Limosilactobacillus reuteri: one gene and its partner. The protein of the gene in region 1 interacts with the protein of each later gene in a pairwise test. Links are inferred from orthologs where the notes say so. Each region holds a gene or a part of one and is shown on either strand. Other genes may lie near its edges.

Evidence for each region.
Region 2: the proteins of ndk (region 1) and HHK02_RS02815 interact in binary tests that used the Escherichia coli proteins (3 or more experiments, as listed by UniProt). The link is inferred for Limosilactobacillus reuteri from one-to-one orthologs.

The regions. Positions count from the first base shown.
Region 1 is NZ_CP059275.1:634,554-645,964, forward strand. What follows is about bases 2,767-5,766. They hold ndk (nucleoside-diphosphate kinase), read left to right. Parts: upstream 2,767-4,044; coding sequence 4,045-4,488; downstream 4,489-5,766. Other genes in these bases: trpS (tryptophan--tRNA ligase), read left to right, coding at 2,767-3,084; HHK02_RS03690 (DNA-methyltransferase), read left to right, coding at 3,085-4,044; helD (RNA polymerase recycling motor HelD), read left to right, coding at 4,489-5,766. Outside these bases: HHK02_RS03675 (hydroxymethylglutaryl-CoA reductase, degradative), read left to right, coding at 1-1,119; HHK02_RS03680 (Ppx/GppA family phosphatase), read left to right, coding at 1,120-2,061; more of trpS, read left to right, coding at 2,062-2,766; more of helD, read left to right, coding at 5,767-6,807; HHK02_RS03705 (cation:proton antiporter), read left to right, coding at 6,808-7,977; HHK02_RS03715 (aspartate aminotransferase family protein), read left to right, coding at 8,052-9,413; HHK02_RS03720 (APC family permease), read left to right, coding at 9,414-10,886; nth (endonuclease III), read left to right, coding at 10,887-11,411. UniProt on the Escherichia coli protein: Major role in the synthesis of nucleoside triphosphates other than ATP. The ATP gamma phosphate is transferred to the NDP beta phosphate via a ping-pong mechanism, using a phosphorylated active-site intermediate.
Region 2 is NZ_CP059275.1:478,695-490,105, reverse strand. What follows is about bases 4,207-7,206. They hold HHK02_RS02815 (uracil-DNA glycosylase), read right to left. Parts: upstream 6,052-7,206; coding sequence 5,362-6,051; downstream 4,207-5,361. Other genes in these bases: rnr (ribonuclease R), read right to left, coding at 7,111-7,206; smpB (SsrA-binding protein SmpB), read right to left, coding at 6,637-7,110; HHK02_RS02810 (LURP-one-related/scramblase family protein), read right to left, coding at 6,052-6,636; pta (phosphate acetyltransferase), read right to left, coding at 4,387-5,361; tsaE (tRNA (adenosine(37)-N6)-threonylcarbamoyltransferase complex ATPase subunit type 1 TsaE), read right to left, coding at 4,207-4,386. In the rest of the region: fucP (L-fucose:H+ symporter permease), read right to left, coding at 1-240; rbsD (D-ribose pyranase), read right to left, coding at 241-636; rbsK (ribokinase), read right to left, coding at 637-1,560; murB (UDP-N-acetylmuramate dehydrogenase), read right to left, coding at 1,561-2,457; HHK02_RS02840 (3'-5' exonuclease), read right to left, coding at 2,458-2,994; HHK02_RS02835 (PAS domain-containing protein), read right to left, coding at 2,995-3,417; HHK02_RS02830 (GNAT family N-acetyltransferase), read right to left, coding at 3,418-3,927; more of tsaE, read right to left, coding at 3,928-4,206; more of rnr, read right to left, coding at 7,207-9,516; HHK02_RS02795 (alpha/beta hydrolase), read right to left, coding at 9,517-10,293; preprotein translocase subunit SecG, read right to left, coding at 10,294-10,533; HHK02_RS02785 (ClC family H(+)/Cl(-) exchange transporter), read right to left, coding at 10,534-11,411. UniProt on the Escherichia coli protein: Excises uracil residues from the DNA which can arise as a result of misincorporation of dUMP residues by DNA polymerase or due to deamination of cytosine.

The DNA of each region.
Region 1 (11,411 bases):
TATATTACTGATTATTCTTTACCTGAAGGAGTAGCCTTAAATATAACCGTAAATAATCGTCCGTATGTTGTACCAATGGTGATTGAAGAACCATCAGTCATAGCCGCTGCTAGCAATGGTGCACACCGGGTAAGTAGGTCGGGAGGATTTACTGCTCCTCGGCAAGACCGACAATTAGTGGGGCAAGTTGTGTTAGATGATGTGACCGATAAAGCAGCAGTTAAAGCATGGTTATTAGAACACCAAGATGAGATTTTAACAATTGCTAACCAGGCTCATCCCTCAATGCAGGCACGAGGTGGGGGTGCGAAGTCGATGAAAGTTCGCACTCCTGGAAACTTTATTAGCATTGACCTGGGGATTGATGTTTGTCAGGCAATGGGCGCTAATAGTATCAATACGATGGCAGAAGCGGTTGGAAAATGGTTAACAGACCAGGGCTTCCATGTTATCACCGCAATTTTAAGCAATCTTGCAACGCAGAGTCTGCAAACCGCTACTTGTAAAGTTGATTTTCGATACTTAGCAACTCCGGAGATGGATGGTAAAGAGGTTGCTCAACGAATTACCCGCCTTAGTGACCTTGCGCAAGTTGATCCTTATCGGGCAGCTACCCATAATAAAGGAATAATGAACGGGATTGATGCGGTCATGATCGCCAGTGGAAATGACTGGCGGGCAATTGAAAGCGGGGCCCATGCCTATGCTGCTCGTGATGGACAATATCGCGGCTTAAGTACTTGGGAAATCCAGGACGGTTACTTGATAGGAAAAATTGTTCTTCCTTTACCAGTTGGTGTAATTGGTGGTTCAATTGGATTAAATAAAATGACTAGGATAAATTATCATATTAGTCAAATTAAGAGTGCTGAAGAGTTGGCAGCCGTAACAGCAAGTGTCGGATTAGCACAAAATTTGGCTGCTTTACGGGCATTGACAACTACTGGGATTCAAGCTGGTCATATGAAACTCCAATATCGCTCATTAGCGGCAAGTGTCGGAGCAACGCCAGCAGAAGTACCGTTAGTAGTAACACAATTAAAGCAGCGATCACATGTTGACCAAGCACTTGCTAAAGAAATATTATCAACGATCAGAAAGGACCAAGTTAATGACTGAATGGTGGAAAACCTCGCGATTGTAGACCTCGGCTCAAACTCGGCCCGAATGGCAATAACAGAAATTGCTCCAGATGGACGATTTCGTGAAATTCGACGTGTAAAAGAAAATACACGTTTATCTGAGGGAATGGGACGAGAAAAAATGTTACAAGAGAGTGCAATTGAACGCACAATTGCGGCTCTAAAACGATTTAAAAAAATCTACCAAGAGATTCCCAATATTAAAGTTCGTGCGATCACAACTGCTGCAGTTCGGCAAGCACGAAATCGTCAAGAGTTTTTGAATCGTGTTCAACAAGAAGTCGGTATTCATCTACAAGTTTTATCTGGTAAAAAAGAAGCCTATTATGATTATCTAGGCGTTGTTCGGACATTGCGACTTAACCACTGTTTGATTCTAGATGTTGGTGGAGCAAGTTGTGAATTGATATTGGTGCAACAGCGAAAAGCACGTAATTTGATTTCTATTCCGGTGGGAGCTGTTAATTTATCAGAACAATACCACTTAAATGGCTATGTTCGTTCGGCTGACCTTTTTCGTGCTCAGGTAGCCATGAATGAACGATTGACCAAGATTCCGTGGTTACGATATGCAACGCGTGTTCCGATTGTTTTATTAGGTGGTGCTAACCGAACTTTGGCGCGTATGACTCAATCCTATCATCACCATCACCGCCGAAACGGTTCGATTCATGGGTATCAACTCTCCTCACGAGTAGTATTTGCGACTTACCGTGAATTATTAAATCGGAACTTGGCCCAGCGTAAACGGCTGACTGGTCTAGAACCGGAACGAGCAGATATTATTATTGGTGGAATGCTGCCTCTTGTAACCCTTTTGCAACGCAACAGTGATGGCCGGGTTATTTTTTCAGAGAGTGGTGTCCGCGAAGGAATCATCACTGAATATGTAAATCAAAGGAAGCGACATCATGACTGAATGGCAGAAGAAAAACACGTTATTTTAACTGGTGATCGACCAACTGGTAAGTTGCATATTGGACACTATGTAGGTTCGTTAAAGAATCGGGTTGAATTACAAAATACAGGTAAATATGATACATTTATCATGATTGCTGACCAACAAGCATTGACCGATAATGCCCGGGATCCGGAAAAAATCCGCCGTAGTCTCCATGAAGTTGCTCTGGATTATTTGGCGGTTGGAATTGATCCAAAGAAATCAACAATTTTGGTTCAATCACAAATTCCAGCATTGAGTGAATTAACGATGCACTACCTTAACTTAGTAACTGTTGCACGTTTACGCCGAAACCCAACTGTTAAGACTGAGATTAAGCAAAAGAAGTTTGGTGAAAGTGTGCCAGCTGGATTCTTTACTTACCCGGTAAGCCAAGCAGCAGATATTACAGCATTTAAGGCTGATACAGTGCCAGTTGGTGATGACCAAGAACCAATGCTTGAACAAACTCGTGAAATTGTGCGGACATTCAACCGTATTTACCAACAAGATATTTTAGTTGAGCCTGAAGGGGTATTCCCACCAAAGGGTCAAGGACGGATTCCAGGGCTAGATGGTAATGCAAAGATGAGTAAGTCGCTTGGCAATGCAATTTATCTTTCTGATGATGCTGATACAGTGCAAAAGAAAGTAATGTCGATGTATACTGATCCAACACATATCAAGGTTAGTGATCCTGGTCACGTTGAAGGCAATACTGTCTTTACTTACCTTGACATCTTTGATCCAGACAAAGAGCAAGTTGCTAAATTGAAGGAGCAATACCAAGCTGGTGGCCTTGGGGATGTTAAGATTAAACGCTACTTAAATGAAGTTCTTGAAGCTGAACTTTCACCAATTCGCAAGCGGCGTGAAGAGTATGCAGCTAATATTGATTATGTTGATCAAGTTCTTAAAGAAGGCTCAGCACGGGCAAATGAGGTTGCAAACCAGACGCTTAAAGAAGTTCGTGATGCAATCGGGATTAACTACTTTGGCTAAATGCGCTCAAAAAGAAATAAAACAATTGATTTCACACTTGAGGAAGCTTCACCTGAGCTCCTTAATCAAATTATTCAACCTACTGATAATCTCCAGACAATATCCGATAAGATTATCAACGGGGATTCTTTCAAAGTAATGACTAATTTATCACCACACCAGGTTGATCTCGCCCTTATTGACCCTCCTTACAACCTTAATAAACAGTATGATGGTTTAAGCTTTAAAAAAATGTCCACAAGCCAATATCAAGCTTACACGCAAAAGTGGATTGACCTCTTAAAACCATTATTAAAAGAAAATGCTAGTATCTATGTCTTTTCTGATTGGGCAACCAGCATGGCACTTGCGCCGATCCTCGAAAAAAATTTTACAATTCAAAATCGGATTACTTGGCAACGAGAAAAGGGCCGGGGTTCACTGAAAAATTGGAAAAATGGGATGGAAGATATTTGGTTCTTAACCGCGAACCCGAGTGATTACACCTTTAATGTCGACCAAGTTAAGCAACGACGACAGGTGGTAGCTCCTTATCGTCAAGATGGGGTAGCTAAAGACTGGCAAGCTACTAAAAATGGTAACTTTCGGGATACAATGCCGTCTAATTTTTGGGATGACATTTCAATTCCGTATTGGTCAATGCCAGAAAATACTGGTCACCCTACGCAAAAGCCTGAGAAATTGCTGGCAAAAATCATCCTTGCCAGTTCTAATCCTAATGACTTCATTTTTGATCCTTTTGCTGGTTCCGGTTCGAGTTTAGTGACTGCCGCTAAACTTAACCGCCGTTATCTTGGAATCGAGCAAAGTCTTCTATATTGTGCATGGGGACAGTACCGACTTAATCAAATAAAAGATGATCCTAGCATCCAAGGCTACACTGATGGAGTCTTCTGGGAGCGTAATACCTTAGCAGTACAACGAAAGATTAAACGTCAACAAAGGGCAAGTGAAAAATAAATGGTTAAAGACGAATACACACTTGTACTAGTAAAGCCTGATGGGGTAAAAACTCGTCATATTGGAGATATTATTACCCGTATTGAACGGAAAGGGTATAATATTGAAGCTCTTAAGATGATTAACCCATCAGAAGAAAAGCTTCGTCAGCATTATTTTGATAAAGTTGACAAACCATTCTTCCCTGAATTATTAGAATATATGACAGAAGGACCAATTGTAGGAATTGTTGTTTCTGGTACTAATGTAATCCAAGCAATTCATAACATGGCAGGAGCTACTAACCCTGGTGAAGCTGAATGGGGAACAATTCGTGGTGACTATGGTCGTGAATGGCCTGATGGTAACTTGCGAAATATCATTCATACGTCTGATAACGTTAACAGTGCCACTCGTGAAATTGGTATTTGGTTCCCAGAATTTGATATTAAAGATAAACAGTAGATGGAAAATCATGAACGAGAAACGGAGCAAGCGCGGGTTGATAATGTTGAAAAACAAATTGACCAACAGATAGCTGCTACCACTAAAGCTGTTGAAGATGCTCATCGTGAAACACGGGCAGTTGAACGTAATTATAGTGAAAATGCATCTATTAATCGTTATGAAGTTGATGATATTGCTGAATCTCGGTCAATGATTGAACAGCAGCGACAATTGGTTTCACGAGCAGCGGAAAGTGAATCAATTCTAAAGCACCAGTTAAGAACTTTGAAAAACTTAAAAGGGTCACCGTATTTTGGCCGGATTGATATTCAAGATCCTGGTGAAGATAAGAGTGAAACGCTATACATTGGTACTTCTTCTTTAATGAATGAAGATAAAACAGACTTTTTAATTTATGACTGGCGGGCACCGATTTCTGGGGTTTACTATAATGGTACCCTTGGGAAAGTCAATTATGAAACGCCAGCTGGGATGCAAACCACAGAATTAAAAAAGAAACGCCAATTCACTATTAAGGATGGCAAGATCACTAACATGTTTGATACCAATGAAACGGTTGGTGATGAAGTTTTGCAAGCAGCTCTTGGAAAGCAAAATGACCAGTATATGCATAATATTGTGGCAACAATTCAAAAAGAGCAAAATGATATTATCCGTGATACGCGTAGTGATCTTTTGCTAGTACAAGGAGTGGCTGGTTCAGGAAAGACTTCAGCGATCCTTCAGCGAATTGCATACTTGCTTTATCATAGTCGAACAGAATTGAATGCGGATCAGATTGTCCTCTTTAGTCCCAATAATTTATTTAGCCACTACATTTCTGAAGTTTTGCCAAGTCTTGGTGAAAGAAATATGCGGCAAGTAACATTAGAAGGGTTTATCCGGCGGCGTTTTGAAGGCTTGCAAGTAGAAACATTATTTGATCGCTATGAAGAACGGCAAAAACCTGAAAATGCTTCTCATGTTGTTGCTGACTTTATTGAAAGTGAATCTTTTATGACGTCAATTGCACATTATGTCGAGAAAATGACAATTGAGGATTTGCAGTTTGCTGATATTCGTTTTAATGGTCAAGTTTTCTTTTCAGCTGACCACGTCAAAGATCTTTATAAAGAATTACCATTGACGATGGCTCCTGCTGATAAGTTAGTTCAATTGAAAAATAAGTTAATTCGTGAATTACAGCGGCGAGTTAAAGATGAAGCTAAAAAAGATTGGGTAGCTAAAGAACTGGATTCACTTGATTTACAACAATTGCACAATCTTTGTGGTAAGAAGTCAATTGATGACTTTAAGGATGAAGATGAGCAATATGTTTACCTTTCGCGGCGTTTAGCTAAACGACGCTTACGTGTGATTGCAGATGCGATCTATAATAATTACTTTCTCGATTTTTATAATCAATATAATAAGTTTTTGCATCAAGTTGAGGTACCTAAGACAATTAGTCAGCGGGAATGGGCAACAATGATTCTTGCTTTTCAAGATGAGATTGAATACCATCGGCTGGAATTAATGCATGCGGCACCTTTGATGTATCTGCGTGATTTGATTTCCGGTACAGGACAAAATCGTTCTTTTCAATATGTATTTATTGATGAGATGCAAGATTATTCAACAGCGATGTTAATCTACTTAAAACACGCCTTTCCCCAAGCTAAGTTTACGGTCCTCGGTGATAGTGAACAGGCTCTTTTTAAGCCATTGCAGTTACCGGAAGAGTTATTAAACAAACTTAGTGGGGTATTAAAGGCTAAGCGGCCTAATTTAATTGCTTTACGGCGAAGTTATCGTTCCACGACGGAGATTACTAATTTTGCGAAGGCCTTGTTGCCGGATGGAGATAAGATAATTTCTTTCACTCGCCATGGAAAGAAACCACGCTTGTTAGTTCGTTATTCTGATAAAGAGAGTCAGCAAAGCTTGTTAGATGAGACACTTAAACTAGCTAACAAACATGAAACTGTAGCGATCTTAACCAAGAATCAAGAGCAAGCCGCTGTTATTTATCAATTACTTCGCCGGCAAAAGGTTGAAAATATTCATCTCTTAGATAAGGATGCAAGTGAATTGCCAAAGGGGATCTTAATTCTCCCAATTTACTTAGCAAAAGGACTCGAATTCGATGCTGTCCTTGCTGCGGATGTCTCTGCTAAAAACCTAGCTAATACTGATGAAGTCGGTATGATCTATACAATGGCATCACGGGCAATGCATGAACTGGTTCTTTTAAGCAACGGTTCAGTTAGCGACGCAATTAACGAGAAAGCTGGGCGTCTTTTAACGATTGAATATCAATTGCCAAATAAAAATTAAATGGAATTTATTGCAGTGTTGGCGGGGTTATTGCTTGCAACCCAGATCGTAGCACACTTATGTCGTCGCGTTGAGATTCCAGAAGTGATTGGACAAATCCTAGTTGGAATCATTGCAGGACCCGCTGTTTTAGATTGGGTTCATCTAAATTCAATGATGAATGAATTTCAGGAAATTGGGGTTATTATCTTGATGTTCATCGCAGGATTGGAAAGCGACCTATCCTTACTAAGAAAATACTTGAAGCCCGCTGTTGTTGTGGCGCTTTTGGGGGTAATTGTTCCCATTGTAATTATGGGACCAGTAAGTTATATGTTTGGCTTTACTAAGCTTGAATCACTTTTTATCGGGGTTATTTTTGCGACAACATCTGTTAGTATTTCAGTTGCAGTATTGCGTGAATTTAATCGCCTAGATAGCCGAGAGGGGGCAACAGTGCTTGGAGCAGCGGTTGCCGATGATATTATTGGTGTTATCTTGTTAAGTGTGATGATTAGTGTAATCAATGGAAGCAGCAATAGTGGCCACGGCAATGGTCAGCCTTTAGGAATTGTCCTCTTGATGCAGTTAGTGTTCTTTGGTGGAACTTACCTATTAATTCGTTGGTTAGCACCTTACCTGATTCATATGAGTGATCGCCTATTAACAGTTGCTTCAACGTCGGTAATGGCGATGATTATCTGTTTAGGCATGGCCGCAATTGCTGATTATGTTGGCTTGAGTGGGGCTGTTGGCTCCTTCTTCGCCGGAATTGCTGTGGCTAACACCAAGCATAAAGAAGTTGTTGACCGGAGTTTTATTCCAATTGGATATGCAATGTTTATTCCGCTATTCTTTGTCAGTGTAGGCTTGAACATGCGCTTTGATAATATTGGTGAATCGTTTGTCTTTGTTATTGTAATGACAATCCTTGCATGCTTAACAAAACTGCTTGGATGTGGAGCGGGTGCTAAGCTATCTGGCTTTAGCATGCCCAGTTCTTATATTGTCGGTAGTGGGATGGTTGCCCGTGGTGAAATGGGATTAATTACAGCCCAGATTGGTTATGAAGCACATCTTCTTTCGCCAATGTATTATTCAGATGTAATTACCGTGATTATTATCGCAACTGTATTAGCGCCATTTATTTTAAAGAATGCATTGAAACGATCAGCCAACGAACTTGAGTAAGCCATCTTAGCTCAGCTAGGTAGAGCACATCCATGGTAAGGATGAGGTCGGCGGTTCGAACCCGCTAGATGGCTATGTTAAAAACGAAACTGAAGCAGGAGAAAACAAATAGAGATGTTTTATTAGAAGAAAAAAATGCATTTGCAACTGCTGCCCGGATTAAGTACTACGATATTGTATTAGATCATGGACGGGGGGCAATGGTTACTGATATTGAAGGAAATGATTATATCGATTTGCTTGCCAGTGCTAGTTCGACTAATACTGGTCATGCGCATCCGCGAGTAGTGCAAGCTATTCAAGAACAAGCAGCTAAAATGATTCAGTATACTCCAGCGTACTTTGCTAATTCACAAGCAGCGCGGTTGGCACCTCGATTAGCAGAATTAGCGCCGATAAGCGGGCCAGTTGAAATGGTATGGGGTAATTCTGGTTCGGATGCTAATGACGCAATTATTAAATTTGCGCGAGCATATACTGGACGCCAATATATTATTTCCTTTACGGGGGCCTATCATGGTTCAACTTACGGTTCAATGAGCTTGTCAGGTGTTTCATTAAATATGACGCGAAAAATGGGCCCAATGCTACCAGGCGTAGTAAAAGTACCATTCCCTAGTCCCTGGGAACGATTAACTAATGAAAGTGACGAAGCGTTTGTTGAGCGGATGTTTCATCAATTTATGCTGCCTTTTGAAACTTATTTGCCAGTTGATGAAGTTGCTGCAATTCTTATTGAACCAATTCAAGGTGATGGGGGAATTGTTAAGACTCCTCCTGCTTATATGCAAAAGGTATACGAATTTGCTAAAGCTAATGGAATTCTCTTTGCCATTGATGAAGTTAATCAAGGGATGGGACGGACTGGTAAATGGTGGTCGATCCAGCATTTTGGGATTGAACCAGATTTAATGTCTGTTGGTAAGTCCTTAGCTTCGGGAATGCCGCTTAGTGCAATGATTGGTCGTAAGGAGATTCTGGAATCATTAGGTGCGCCAGCCAATGTTTACACTACAGCTGGTAACCCAATTACGGCTGCAGCAGCGAACGCGACCTTAGATGTTATTCAAAATGAGCATCTTTTAGAACGTTCACAACGCCTTGGCAAAAAAGCAGCTGAATTTTTTAAGCTTGAACAGCAAAAATATCCTTTTGTGGGTGATGTTCGAATGTATGGACTTGATGGTGGTATTGATATCATTGATCCAGTTACGGGAAAAGGTGATACAGAAGCAACAACCAAGCTAATGTACCGCATCTTTGAATTAGGAGCAATTATCATTAGTTTACGGGGGAGTATACTTCGTTTCCAACCACCATTAGTTATTACAGAAAAAGAATTAGATCAAGCTTTTGCGATGATTGATCAAGCATTCGCGGAATTAGCCGCTGGTAAATTAGCAGCTCCCGCAAATGCAGAAGAGTTAGGTTGGTAAATGAGTTTTTGGAAAACAATTACACGTAAAGAAGACCCGCGTGTTTATGATAATAAAGACGGTCATTTAGTTCGATCTTTGAAGGTGCGGGACTTTTTAGCTTTAGGTGTTGGAACGATTGTGTCCACTTCCATTTTCACTCTTCCTGGTGAAGTGGCCGCAATGCATACTGGACCTTCAGTAGTTATCTCTTTTTTAATTGCTGCGATCGTGGCCGGGTTAGTTGCCTTCGCCTATGCAGAAATGGCTGCTGCAATGCCGTTTGCTGGTTCAGCCTATTCATGGATTAACGTCGTGTTTGGAGAATTTTTTGGTTGGGTCGCTGGTTGGGCACTATTAGCTGAATACTTTATTGCTTTGGCCTTTGTTGGATCTGGTCTCTCTGCTAACTTCCGGGCATTATTTGTTCCGCTTGGCTGGAAGCTGCCTGCTTCATTATCAAATGCTTTTGGTACAGAAGGCGGAGTTGTTGATATTGTTTCAGTTGTTGTAATTATTTTAGTAGCCCTCTTAATTTCACGCGGGGTATCACAAGCTGCTCGTGTTGAAAATCTTCTTGTTATTCTTAAAGTTTTTGCAATTTTACTTTTTATTGTTGTTGGTTTAACCGCTATAAAAGCAAGCAATTTTATGCCATTTATTCCACAATACCATGAAACAGCTAATGGTGCATTTGGTGGTTGGCAAGGTATATATGCCGGGGTATCGATGATTTTCCTTTCCTATATCGGATTTGACTCAATTGCTGCTAATTCAGCGGAAGCAATCAATCCACAAAAAACGATGCCACGTGGAATCCTTGGTTCCTTAGTAATCGCGGTTGTTCTTTTTATAGCAGTTAGTCTTGTACTGATTGGGGTATTACCATATCAACAATACGCTAACAGTGCTGAACCAGTTGGGCTTGCATTACGTGCAGCTCATCATAGTGGTGTAGCAACTGTTGTTCAAACAATTGCTGTTCTAGGAATGTTTACCGCCTTGATTGGAATGAGTATGGCTAGTTCGCGGTTGATTTACTCATTTGGTCGTGATGGAATGCTGCCAAAATGGCTTGGAAAACTTGATAAACATAATCGACCAAACCGTGCACTTTGGACACTTACAATTGGTGTTGTTTTGATCGGTGCTTTCTTCCCATTCGCCTTTCTTTCCCAATTGGTCTCAGCTGGTACGTTGATCGCCTTTATGTTTGTTTCACTTGGTATTTATGCATTACGTCGTCGTGAAGGAAAAGATATTCCAAATCCTTCATTTAAGATGCCATTCTATCCAGTATTACCAGCTCTTGGTTTTCTTGCTTCATTACTTGTGTTTATGGGATTAGATTACCAGGCAAAACTTTACGCTGGTATCTGGTTTGTCTTTGGCTTAATTATTTACTTTGCTTATGGAATGCGTCACTCGTCAATGGCAAAGAAAGAAGATGAACAAAATGTTAAAAACGAAACTGAAGCAGGAGAAAACAAATAGATGTTATCACCAGATGAAATTCGTTACTCAATCAAGGTCATGCGGCAAACATTTCCCGAAGCAGGAACAACTTTGATTGCTGACACAAACTACCACTTTCTTTTGGCTACAATCTTGAGTGCACAGTCAACAGATCAATCTGTCAATGAAGTAACGCCAGCACTATTCGCTCGTTTTCCGTTGCCAGCAGATTTAGCAGGGATTGAACCCGCAGAAGTTGAGCCTTATATCAAAAGATTAGGGCTTTATCGAAATAAAGCTAAATTCTTAGTCAAAACTTCTCAACAAATTGTTACTGACTTTAACGGGGAGGTTCCCCACACCCTCAAAGAATTAATGACCTTATCTGGAGTCGGAAGGAAAGTTGCTGATGTGGTCCTCGCAGAATGCTTTAATATTCCTGCTTTTCCAGTTGATACCCATGTTAGTCGGGTTGCCCGCCGTCTCAGAATAGTTGAGCCCAAAGCATCCGTTCTTGCAATTGAAAAGAAATTAATGAAAACTATTCCCCCTGAACACTGGTTA
Region 2 (11,411 bases), 150 kb from region 1 along the record:
AATTGCCATTAAGAAATAACCACCGTAAAAGGCACTTTGAACAAAGGCCGTTGCAGTATCATTTAAGGTGAAAACCGTCTTAAATTGTGTAATCAAAATATCATTAAGACTGGCCGCTGCTCCCCATAATGGGAAGATTAAACATAAAATAACAAATTGGAACATTGGTGTCCGACTTAAATAACCGTCTGACAGTTGAACCCAACTTTGTCCCTTATCTTTTTTTACTTCATTTTCCATTTAAAATGTTACGCCTGATTCAAGGATAATGTTTGAGTATGGCGTCATTTCCCCTGTCCGAATAAAGGCATGCGTCTTAGCAAGACTCTTCTTAAGCTCACTATGAGGCATAAATGCAATCTCAACATCTGGTAATGCCTTCTTAATATTTTCAAGTTGTTCTGGATTTTGATCCTTGATTTCTTCAGCTAAGTAAATCTTTTGAACCTTCATTTCCTTAAGAACATTATTCAATACGTCCATAAAGCTTGGCAATTCCTTATCAACAGCCAAATCAATCTTCTTAGTACCAAATGGAACGGGCATTCCGGCATCACCAATTGATAACCAATCCATATGTCCCATATTAGCCACGACAGCTGAAACTTCTGAATTAATAATCCCTGTTTTCTTCATTTAATTTTCTGCTAATGCTTTTATAACCGCATCATGGTTTGGAATAGAAGGCATTGCTCCCATTTGTTGGACAGTCAAACTAGATGCTCGTTGTGCGTAGACAAGTGCCTTGTCAACATTTGATAAGTCCTTTTCTAATTGTGAACTTAATGCCCCAAGGAATGTATCACCAGCTGCTGTAGTATCAACTGCCTTAACCTTAAATGCTGGAACTAATCCATGAGCTGTAGGTGTAGAGTAAAATACTCCTTTTGAGCCTAAAGTAATCAAAAGGTGCTTAACTCCCCGTTCACGGAAGTAATCAGCACTCTTTAACATTGATTCTTCATCAGTAATTTCAATACCTGTTAATAAGGCGCATTCACTTTCATTAGGCGTAATAACATCTGTATATTTTAATAACTCTGGTAAAATCTCATGAGCTGGTGCTGGATTTAAAAGAGTAGTAACACCGTATTTTTTAGCTTGCTTAAATGCATCTAAAGCCACTTCTTGTGGTGTTTCAAATTGACTAATTAAAAAGTCAGCATCTTCTAAAACATCATCAATACCTGCAAGAACATCAGTGGTCATTGCTTGATTAGCACCGCCATATACCATAATGTCATTTTGACCATTAGCATCTAAAGTAATCGCAGCACTACCAGTGCCATGTAACTTATCAGTCATGATATGGCGTGTATCAATATGATCATCAGCCAATGATTCAAGCATGTAAGCTCCTTCTTTATCAGAACCAACTGCCCCAATAAAAGCCGTCTTGGCACCAGAGCGGGCTGCTGCAACTGCTTGATTGGCACCCTTACCACCAGGAGCAGAACTCTTACTTACTGCTGAAATGGTTTCACCAGGTTGAGGGAAGCGATCAACGTGATAAGTAGTATCAACGTTAATACTTCCTAAAACAACTACATTATTGCTCATTTAATCTTGCCGGCCGATAATCCTTACTTCGGTTTCAAGATCAACACCAAATTTTTCTTTAACTGTCTTTTGGACATGATGGATAACATTTACGTAGTCTGCTGCGGTTCCATGGTCAATATTAACGATAAAGCCGGCATGCTTAGTCGAAACCTGCGCTCCACCTGAAGTATATCCTTGCAATCCAGCATCATGAATCAACTTTCCGGCATAATATCCTTCTGGCCGTTTAAAGACACTTCCACAAGATGGGAGATCTAATGGCTGCTTAGCCTCTCGCCGTTCATTTAGGTCGTCCATCCTTGCTTTGATATCATCATACTTACCCGGTTCCAAAGCAAACGTAGCATCCAACACGACACCATTATTATCTTGAATACTGCTATGCCGATAGCCAAAGTCTAATTCTTCATTCGTAAGATGTTTGATCGTTCCATCGGGAAGCATTACGGTAGCCTCAGAAACAACATTTTTAGTTTCACCACCATATGCACCGGCATTCATGAAGACAGCCCCACCAATACTGCCCGGAATACCAGCAGCAAATTCTAATCCAGTAAGTTCACTATCACGGGCTGCCTCGGTTGTTGCAATATAAGATGCTCCTGCCTGTGCCGTTACCTTATTATCATGAACTTCAATTTTATTAAGCCGCGTAAGAATAATTGTTAAATCATCTATACCGCCATCGCCAACAATCAAATTACTGGCGTTTCCTAAAACCGTTAAGCCCATTTTATGCTCACGAACATAATCAACCAATTCTTTTACCTGGTCAATCGTTTCGGGAAAAGCCAACCAGTCAGCTGGACCTCCTGTTTTAGTATAGGTGTAATTCATTAATGGTTCATCTTGTTTAATTTCAATATCAGGAAATTCGTTCATCAAATTAGCCATTTAGCCGATTAAATTAATAAAGGGCTGAATCTGTTGTGGGGTAAAATGCTTGCTTTGATAAAGCAGAATGTTAGCGCAAGCCTGGGCATCATCAAGAGCATTATGGTGGTGATGAAGGTCAATATTTAACGCGTCACAAACAGTATTAAGTTTATAATTTGTTAATCCTGGAATCAACTGGCGGCTTGAAGCAACGGTATCGAGCGTCTGGTAGGCGGGGACTTCGATATTGTAATGTTCTAACGTATTCCTTAAAACGCTATTATCAAATCGATTATTATGGGCAATAACTAATTTATCAGGAGTGTAGAATTGGTTGATATGTTCCCATACTTCTGGAAAATCAGGCGCATTTTGGACGTCACGTTCATGAATACCGTGGATCTGTGTATTACGCCAAAAGAATTTAGTATGAGGATTAATTAGGGTGTAAAATTCGTCGGCAATTTGTCCATTCCGAACGATTGTGAGTGCGAGCGAACATGCACTGTAACGCTTACCATTAGCAGTTTCAAAGTCCATTGCTATAAAATTCATTTATTTTTTATGTAGGACTTGCATAATGTTTCGCCAGAAGGATCCCTTTGTTTGCTGTTTACTAACATCTTGCGTTACCTCTACACATCCAAGGTATTTATTTTGATCATCACGTAAGGCATAAAAAGCAATATTTACAGGTTGACCATGATGCTTGATCATAATGCTAATTGAATCACGGTCTCCGCTATGCATATCATGAAGTACTTGCTTAACATGGCCTTGACTATGCCCGGGATGAACCTCAAGCACATGTTTATCTAAGTCTGCATCCGTTCGCTTGAATAAACGATGCCGATTAGCTGATGACCAGCGAATGATATCATTTTCATCAATGAAATCGAATTCTACGGGGATGGTTTCAAAAATAGTATTAAGTTGTTCAATACTTAGTTTTCCACCTTTAAGATTAATATCTGTCATTTACTTTTCCATTGTTTCCTCTTTTTTATTATCGTATTGCATTTGCAGGACATTACGACCCTGCTCAACTGTTTTTCCTATTGTAACAAAGTGTAATTGCTGATAAAGATTAATTGCCGGAATATTATCCTCAAAAACTGTCAGGACCAAATTTTCTAAACTACTATAAGTATTAAACCAATATTCTGCTTCATCGACTAATAAGCGACCGATTCCGTTTCGCCAATACTTTTTCCGTACCACGACTCCTAATTCACCGGTTGTCGGTTGATGATCTAATACCATTACAGTAACCATCCCCACAATCTCTTCGCTGAGCATCGCAAGTAAAATAACACAATCATCAAATTGATTTATTAAATCGATATTTTTTGCTTCTGTCTTTTCACTAATCTCATTTAAATGCGGAACTAATACCGCGTCACTTTCAGTTGCAGTTACCCGTAAAAATTGCAAAACAGCCCCGGCATCCTCACTCGTTGCTAGCTTTATCGAAATGTCATCTGCCATTTATCCCACCACGCTTTTTACAATTTGGTCAAAATGCTGTCCATGGGGTTCAAATTCCAGAACACGAGTATTATCATCATCTGTTCGCTTGAAGTGGATAGCTAAAAAGTCAGCTGGCAATTCATCTTCAACAAATTCAGCCCATTCAACAACTGAAACTCCATCACCATCAAAGTATTCTTCAAGTCCGAGATCTTCTGCTCCCCCATTTTCTAAGCGATATGCATCCATATGGTATAAGGGGAGACGTCCATCTTGATATTCATGAATAATTGTAAAAGTAGGACTTTTAATGATATCAGGAATTTCTAACCCTGCAGCCAATCCCTTGGTAAAAGTAGTCTTGCCTGCTCCTAAATCACCGTCTAAGACTAGCACATCCCCGGCAACTAATTGCTGACCAATTTTCTTTCCAAGGGCAATTGTTGCGTCACGATTCGTTAACGTTAAGCTCTCCATTTACAATGCTTGTGCTGCGGTAATCATTGCAACCTTATAAGCATCATCTTCACTACATCCCCGTGAAAGGTCTGCAATCGGTGCGTTAAGTCCTTGAAGAATAGGACCAACTGCTGTAAACCCGCCAAATCGTTGCGCAATCTTGTAACCAATATTCCCTGCTTCCAGACTTGGGAAAATAAAGACATTGGCATGACCAGCAACTTTTGAATCAGGGGCTTTAAGTTCACCTACTGATGGGACAACAGCAGCATCAAATTGTAGTTCACCATCAGCTGGTAAGTCGGGATCCAATTCATGAACTAGCTTAGCAGCATCCGCAACCTTGGTAACCATTTCGCCCTTAGCAGAACCCTTAGTTGAAAAACTAAGAAGCGCAACCTTAGGATCAATTTCAAATAAGCGAGCTGTTTCTGCACTTTGAATTGCCACTTCAGCCATTGTTGGCGCATCCAATTCAATATTAATTGCACAATCAGCAAAGATATAACGTTGATCGCCTTTAATCATGAGGAAAGCCCCACTAATTCGATGGGCACCAGGCTTAGTCTTAATGATTTGTAATGCAGGCCGAACAGTTGCCCCAGTTGAATGAACAGCACCAGAAACCATTCCATCAGCCTTTCCCATGTAAACAAGCATCGTTCCAAAGTAGCTCACATCTTCAAGCATCTTTTGAATTTCTTCAGGAGTATTCTTCCCTTTGCGCCGTTCCATTAATGAGTCAAACATTGCTTGCTTATCGTCTTCTGGATAAGTTGCTGGATCGATAATTTGAAGGCCAGCAAGATCAAAACCATTTTTACTTGCAACTTCTTTAATCGCTTCTTCATCACCAAGTAAAATTGGCTCTACTAAATTATCTTTCTTTAAACGGACAGCAGCTCCTAAAATCCGCTTATCTTCACCTTCAGGGAAAACAATGGTCTTGTTTTGTCCCTTAATCTTTGCAGCAATCTCATCAAATAATTCCATTTAACGATAATTTGGTTCGGCAGGCAGTTGCCAATCAATTGGCTGTTCTCCCATTGCCTGAAGTGCTTCGTTTGTTTTAGAAAATGGTCGAGACCCAAAGAATCCACGGTTAGCAGATAATGGACTCGGGTGAGCTGATTCGAGAACGATATTTGTCTTCGTATTAATTAACTGTTTCTTATTTCGAGCAGCTCGTCCCCACAAGATGAACACCACTGGTTTAGGACGTTCAGATAAAGCATGAATCGCCGCATCTGTTAATTGCTCCCAGCCATGTCCACGGTGAGAATATGCTTGCCCTGCTCGTACTGTCAAAACCGAATTTAACAACAGGACACCTTGATCAGCCCATTTCTTCAAATAGCCGTGATTTACCGGTGTACAACCTAAATCACTTTGCAATTCTTTGTAAATATTCTGTAATGAAGGCGGGACCGGTACCCCAGGCAGTACTGAAAAACTACACCCATGAGCTTGGTTTGGTCCATGATAAGGATCTTGACCAAGGATAACAACTTTAACCTTACTAAAAGGAGTCCATTCAAATGCTTCAAAAATATGATGCATTTCTGGATAGATCGTTTGATGGGTATATTCTTCTTTTAGGAAATTATGCAATTGCGCATAATATGCACTTTCAAACTGGGGCTTTAAAACTTCCCACCAGTCGTTATGAATTAATTGTTTCACCTATTTGTTTCTACGTTCTTTACAGTTTAAGTTTAACTGATTGCTAATTGAAAATGACATGCTGGTATTAAGATTAGGGGAACGCTTCATTAATCGTGCTAATAAAGGTTCTTGTTCACTTCGTCGAGCCCAATGGTTAAGAATACTAGCGATTAGAATTGCTAAAGGTTCATCTTCTTTTTTATTTATCTTTAATTCATGACAATATCCGCTTGATAGTTTAACGGGTTGAATTGAAAAAACTAAGTGACTACCGGAAAAAACACGGTAACGGCTTGTTAATGGTGAACCAACAACGATCCAGTTAATACCGCGAATATAAATAACCTGTTGAACAAATCCAAGACCTTTCCCAATTGTTCCAACGCGTTGTCGATTAACATATAATGCGAATTTGGGTAACAGTCCAAGAGTTAATTGCTTTACTTCAGCTAATAAGGCTCCATCAATTGCATACAATGATAGGGCATCGTACCTCATTCCCCACTTACCGACAAGAAGATAGCACGATTTACCATTCTTATCGCGAATGACGGTCGTTCCATGTAAATCACTTGAACGATCGCGAATATATAATTGTCGCACTTAATAATGTTTCATAACTCGTTCAATTTCACGGTTTTGTTCACGACGCTTAATTGCTTCACGTTTATCGTACTGGTGTTTACCTTTGGCTAGTCCTAATAAAACTTTTGCATAGCCGTGTTTAATATACATTTTCAAGGGAATAAGCGTAACTCCCTTATCCTGTAAAGCTCCTACAAGCTTATTGATTTCCTTTTTGTGCAATAGCAACTTGCGATTTCTTAATGGATCTTGATTGAAGTAAGTCCCATTATCATACTCACTAATATGCACATTCATTAACCAAGCTTCACCGTTACGAACTTGGGCAAATCCATCTTTCAAATTCACCCGGTGAGCACGAACAGATTTTATCTCCGTCCCCGTTAAAACTAATCCTGCTTCAACAGTATCCGTGACAAAATAATCATGACGTGCCTTTTTATTTTGTGCAATTAAATTGTCATTATTTTCTTGATGGGATTTTTTTGCCATTTAATGGTGGCGACGAACGCCTTCATGATCACGTGAATTATTGTGGTGACGAGTTTGTCCCCGATTTATTTGACGATTATTTTGACGACCATTTTCTTGGTGAGTTCGACGCCATTTTCCTTGAGTATTACGGTAATGATTACCGCTAGTGTTCTCATGACGGGAATTATTATTGGCACGTCCTTTGCGGCCACGACCTCGACCCCGATATTCATCATTACGTGGGACCCGAATCTTTGTCTTTGGTGCTTCTTCAGGGTTAACAATTTCAAAATCAACTTCACGAAGATCTTTATCTGCCCGAACTAACTTAACCTTAATAGGTTGTCCCATTTGGAAAATTCGATGAGAGTTTCGTCCAATTAAGGCCATGTGTTTTTCTGAATATTCATAATAATCATCATTCATGACGCTAATATGAACTAACCCTTCAACTGTATTTGGCAATTCGACGAACAAACCAAACTTCATCACTGAACTTACGACGGCATCAAAGGTTTCGCCAACATGGTCTTCCATGTATTCGGCTTTCTTCATACTATCAACATCACGTTCGGTATCAATTCCCCGCCGTTCGGTAACCGAAGTATGTTCAGCAATTTCTGGAAGCTTATCACGCCAATGGTCCTTAGCTGGTTCGTTTTTACCATGTTCTTCGTACCACTTAATCAAACGGTGAACCGTATCATCAGGGTATCGCCGAATTGGTGAAGTAAAGTGAGTGTAGTATTTAGCGCCTAAGCCAAAGTGACCTAGCTCTTTATCCGAGTATTTAGCTTGTTGCATACTACGTAACATCATCACTTGAACCATTTGCTCTTCAGGAGTACCAGCCACATCCTTCAATACTTTTTGAAGCATCCCTGGTTTAACATTCTTAATATCACCATGAACCTCAATTCCAAACACAGCTAAAAAGTCCACAAATGATTTAATACGTTCACTATCTGGTGTTTCATGGATCCGGTAAAGGAATGGAACGTGTTCCTTAAAGTAGTGTTCAGCAACTGTTTCATTAGCAGCTAACATAAAGGATTCAATCATCCGTTCAGAAAGTCCCCGATCTCGTAGTTGAATATCAGTTGGGTGACCCTTTTCATCCACAATAATCTTTGCTTCAGGAGCTTCAAAGTCAATAGCACCACGTTTTTTCCGATTCTTAAGCAGTAATTTGTGAATCTCCCCCATTGTTTCAAACATTGGAACAAGATCTTCATATTGCTTCATCGTTTTAGCATCATGCGACTCCAGAATCTTATTAACTGCTTTATAAGTCATTCGGGCATGTGATTTCATAACACTTTGGAAGATTCGGTGATTAACAATTTTCCCTTGCTCATCAATTTCCATTTCGCAACTCATAGCAAGGCGTTCTTCATTAGGATTTAAAGAGCAAATTCCATTAGAAAGCCGCTTAGGAAGCATTGGAACTACCCGATCAGTTAGATAAACAGATGTACCACGCTTAAATGCTTCTTGATCAAGCGGTGTACCTGGCTTTACATAGTGAGTAACATCCGCAATATGAACCCCAAGGTGGTAGTGCCCATTGTCCATCTTCCAAGCTACCACCGCATCATCCAAGTCTTTTGATTCAATTGCATCAATGGTAACAAGCGGTTGGTCAGTAATATCCACCCGACCCTTTTTTTCTTCTGGGAGAACATGAAGCGGAATCTTATTAGCTTGTTCCATCACTTCTTTAGGGAATTCATGAGGGACGTCGTGAGCATAGATTACTGACATAATATCAATACCCGGCTCATCCTTATCACCAATCACTTCAGTAACGGCACCCGTCATTACTTCCGGTGCCTCATCACTAGGATAAGTCTCAACAGTAGCTGTTACTACTTGGCCGTCAAGTGGTTTTAATCCCTTGTCCGTTACATAGAAATGATACTGCGATAATTTCTTATCTTTAAGCAAAATTTCACCAATGTAATCATCGCCGATAGTCGCTTGCTTAAATTCACCAACTACATTTTCATATTTATGTTCAACAATCCGGGTTACTTGACCTTCTGGACCCTGATCACTACCTGCTTTTGCTGGACGTAATACTTTAACTTCTACCTGGTCCCCATTTAATGCATGCAAAGTATGATCAGGATTAATATACATGTCTGGAAGATCAGGGTCATAGTCTACAAAACCGAACCCCTTATCGTTTCCGTGGAAAGTTCCAATAAGTGGTTGCTGTTTAATAACTGCTTCGAATTCACCATGATCAGTTACTTGAACCTTTTTCTCTCTTTCCAATTGAGCAAGAGATTGAACGATCGGTGTAAACTGCTCAGCATCATCCATCCCTAATTGATGAGCAAGTTTTTCTGCTGAGTAACTCACACCTGCATTATCTGTTAAATGTGTTAATATTTTTTCTTTTAAATTATTTGTTGTCATTTATTTGTTGTCATTAGAAGGCACCTCGAATAAATTTTGTAAATATTTTTCTACATCGGCAAATAGTTGACGATGAGCGGTATTAACTGTTAATAAGTGAGTAGCGGTTGGGTAGTAATGGTAATCAACTGCAACCCCATTCTCCTGTAATTTTGTTTTTAATTGCAGTCCAGACGCTGGATCAATCATTTCATCTGTGCCTCCTTGTGCAATAAAGAATGGCTGATGAATCTGATCTAATTGGTCACAAATTTGATGCGCCATTGTTTGAATTTGTGCTAGTTGTTGGGGGAGTCGTTCAGTCAATTTAGCAACCTTTTCCTTAGTAATTAATGGGTTGATTTTTTGCTGACGATAATACTTTGCCGCAATTTTAGGGAAGTATTCCGGAACATTCGATTGTCCCCAGGTGGTAATTGGGGATGCAAAAACACCACCACCTAATAATTGCGGATCATTCTCAAGAGCTCTTGTTGCAAGTAAACCACCAAGCGATAACCCAAAAATTGCAATTTGATCAATTCCCGCATCGCGTAAACGAAAGATTGCCATCCGGGTATCATCCCACCAATCATCTGGACCATTGCTTTCTAGTACCTTTCGTGGATCACCACCATGCCCACTCAAAAGCGGTGCGAAAACCGTATATCCTTGCCAGTTAAGCTGACGTCCCAGCATTCGAACATCATTCGTATTTCCTGTATATGCATGAAGCAAAATAACTCCATGCCGTCCACTATGGGGAAAGAAAAAAGACTCACCAGTATACGTTATCACTTAATGTGACGAAACGTAAATCATCGCTAATGCCAGAATAAAGAAGAGTGCTCCACAAATTGTTGTAACAATCTGCATAACAGCTTCAAATCCCCGCGCTTTACGACGTGAGAATAAGTCACCCGCACCACCTGTCAAAGCTGACATTGCATCATTATCGTTTTTTGCTGGTTGCATCATTACACACGCAATTAATACAACGCAATCAATTAAGAATAAAGTCATTAATGTGTTATACAACTATCCTTGTGCATAATGCGCAGCCCGACTTATCTCATGGTAAACTTGTCTAGTAGTTGCTGAATTGGCCCGCAAAATTAACGTATCGCCAGCTTGCAGCTTTGTTTGACCATTCGGAATGATCTTTTCTTCTCCCCGATAGACAACCATCACAATACAATCAGTTGGCCATGGAAAATCTTTAATTTTACAACCATCCAACTGGGCGCCAGCATAAATGGTAATCGACATCGTAACATCCTCTTTATGGCGTGCTGGTTGCGGATTATTTCCAATAAAGGCGTTAAACATTGCTGTATATACTGGTTCACCGTGTAACGCATCCACAACAAGATAAGCTACTACTGCTACCAAGGCTAATGGCATTAAGTGCGCAAGTGAGCCAACCATTTCAGTAATTAATAAAATAGCAGTAAATGGCGCCTTACTAATACATGCAAAATAACCTGCCATTCCATAGATAATAAAATTAGGTAAATATCGAACTGGCATTAATCCCAAACGGACCATTAACGCACAATAGACTGCGCCTAAAATAGCGCCAAGAGTTAAAATTGGCAAAAATATCCCACCCGGTAATTGCGAACCATAACTAATCATTGAAAATACAAAGCGAAGGACAAAAAGCCCCACAAAAAGCGCTAAAGAAAATGGCAAGGAACGTAAAATAATAATTAATTCATTTCCCCCGCCCAACGTGATTGGAAAATACCAGGCGATAGGAATAACCAGCAAAAACGGAATAATTGGATAAGCAATAGGAGATAGTTTAGGAATCCGTGCCGTCCAACCATTCAAATGCAAAATAACAATTTGGTAAAGACGCCCTAAGATACCTAATAAAATACCAAGCGCAATCAAATGCCAATAAAGATTAT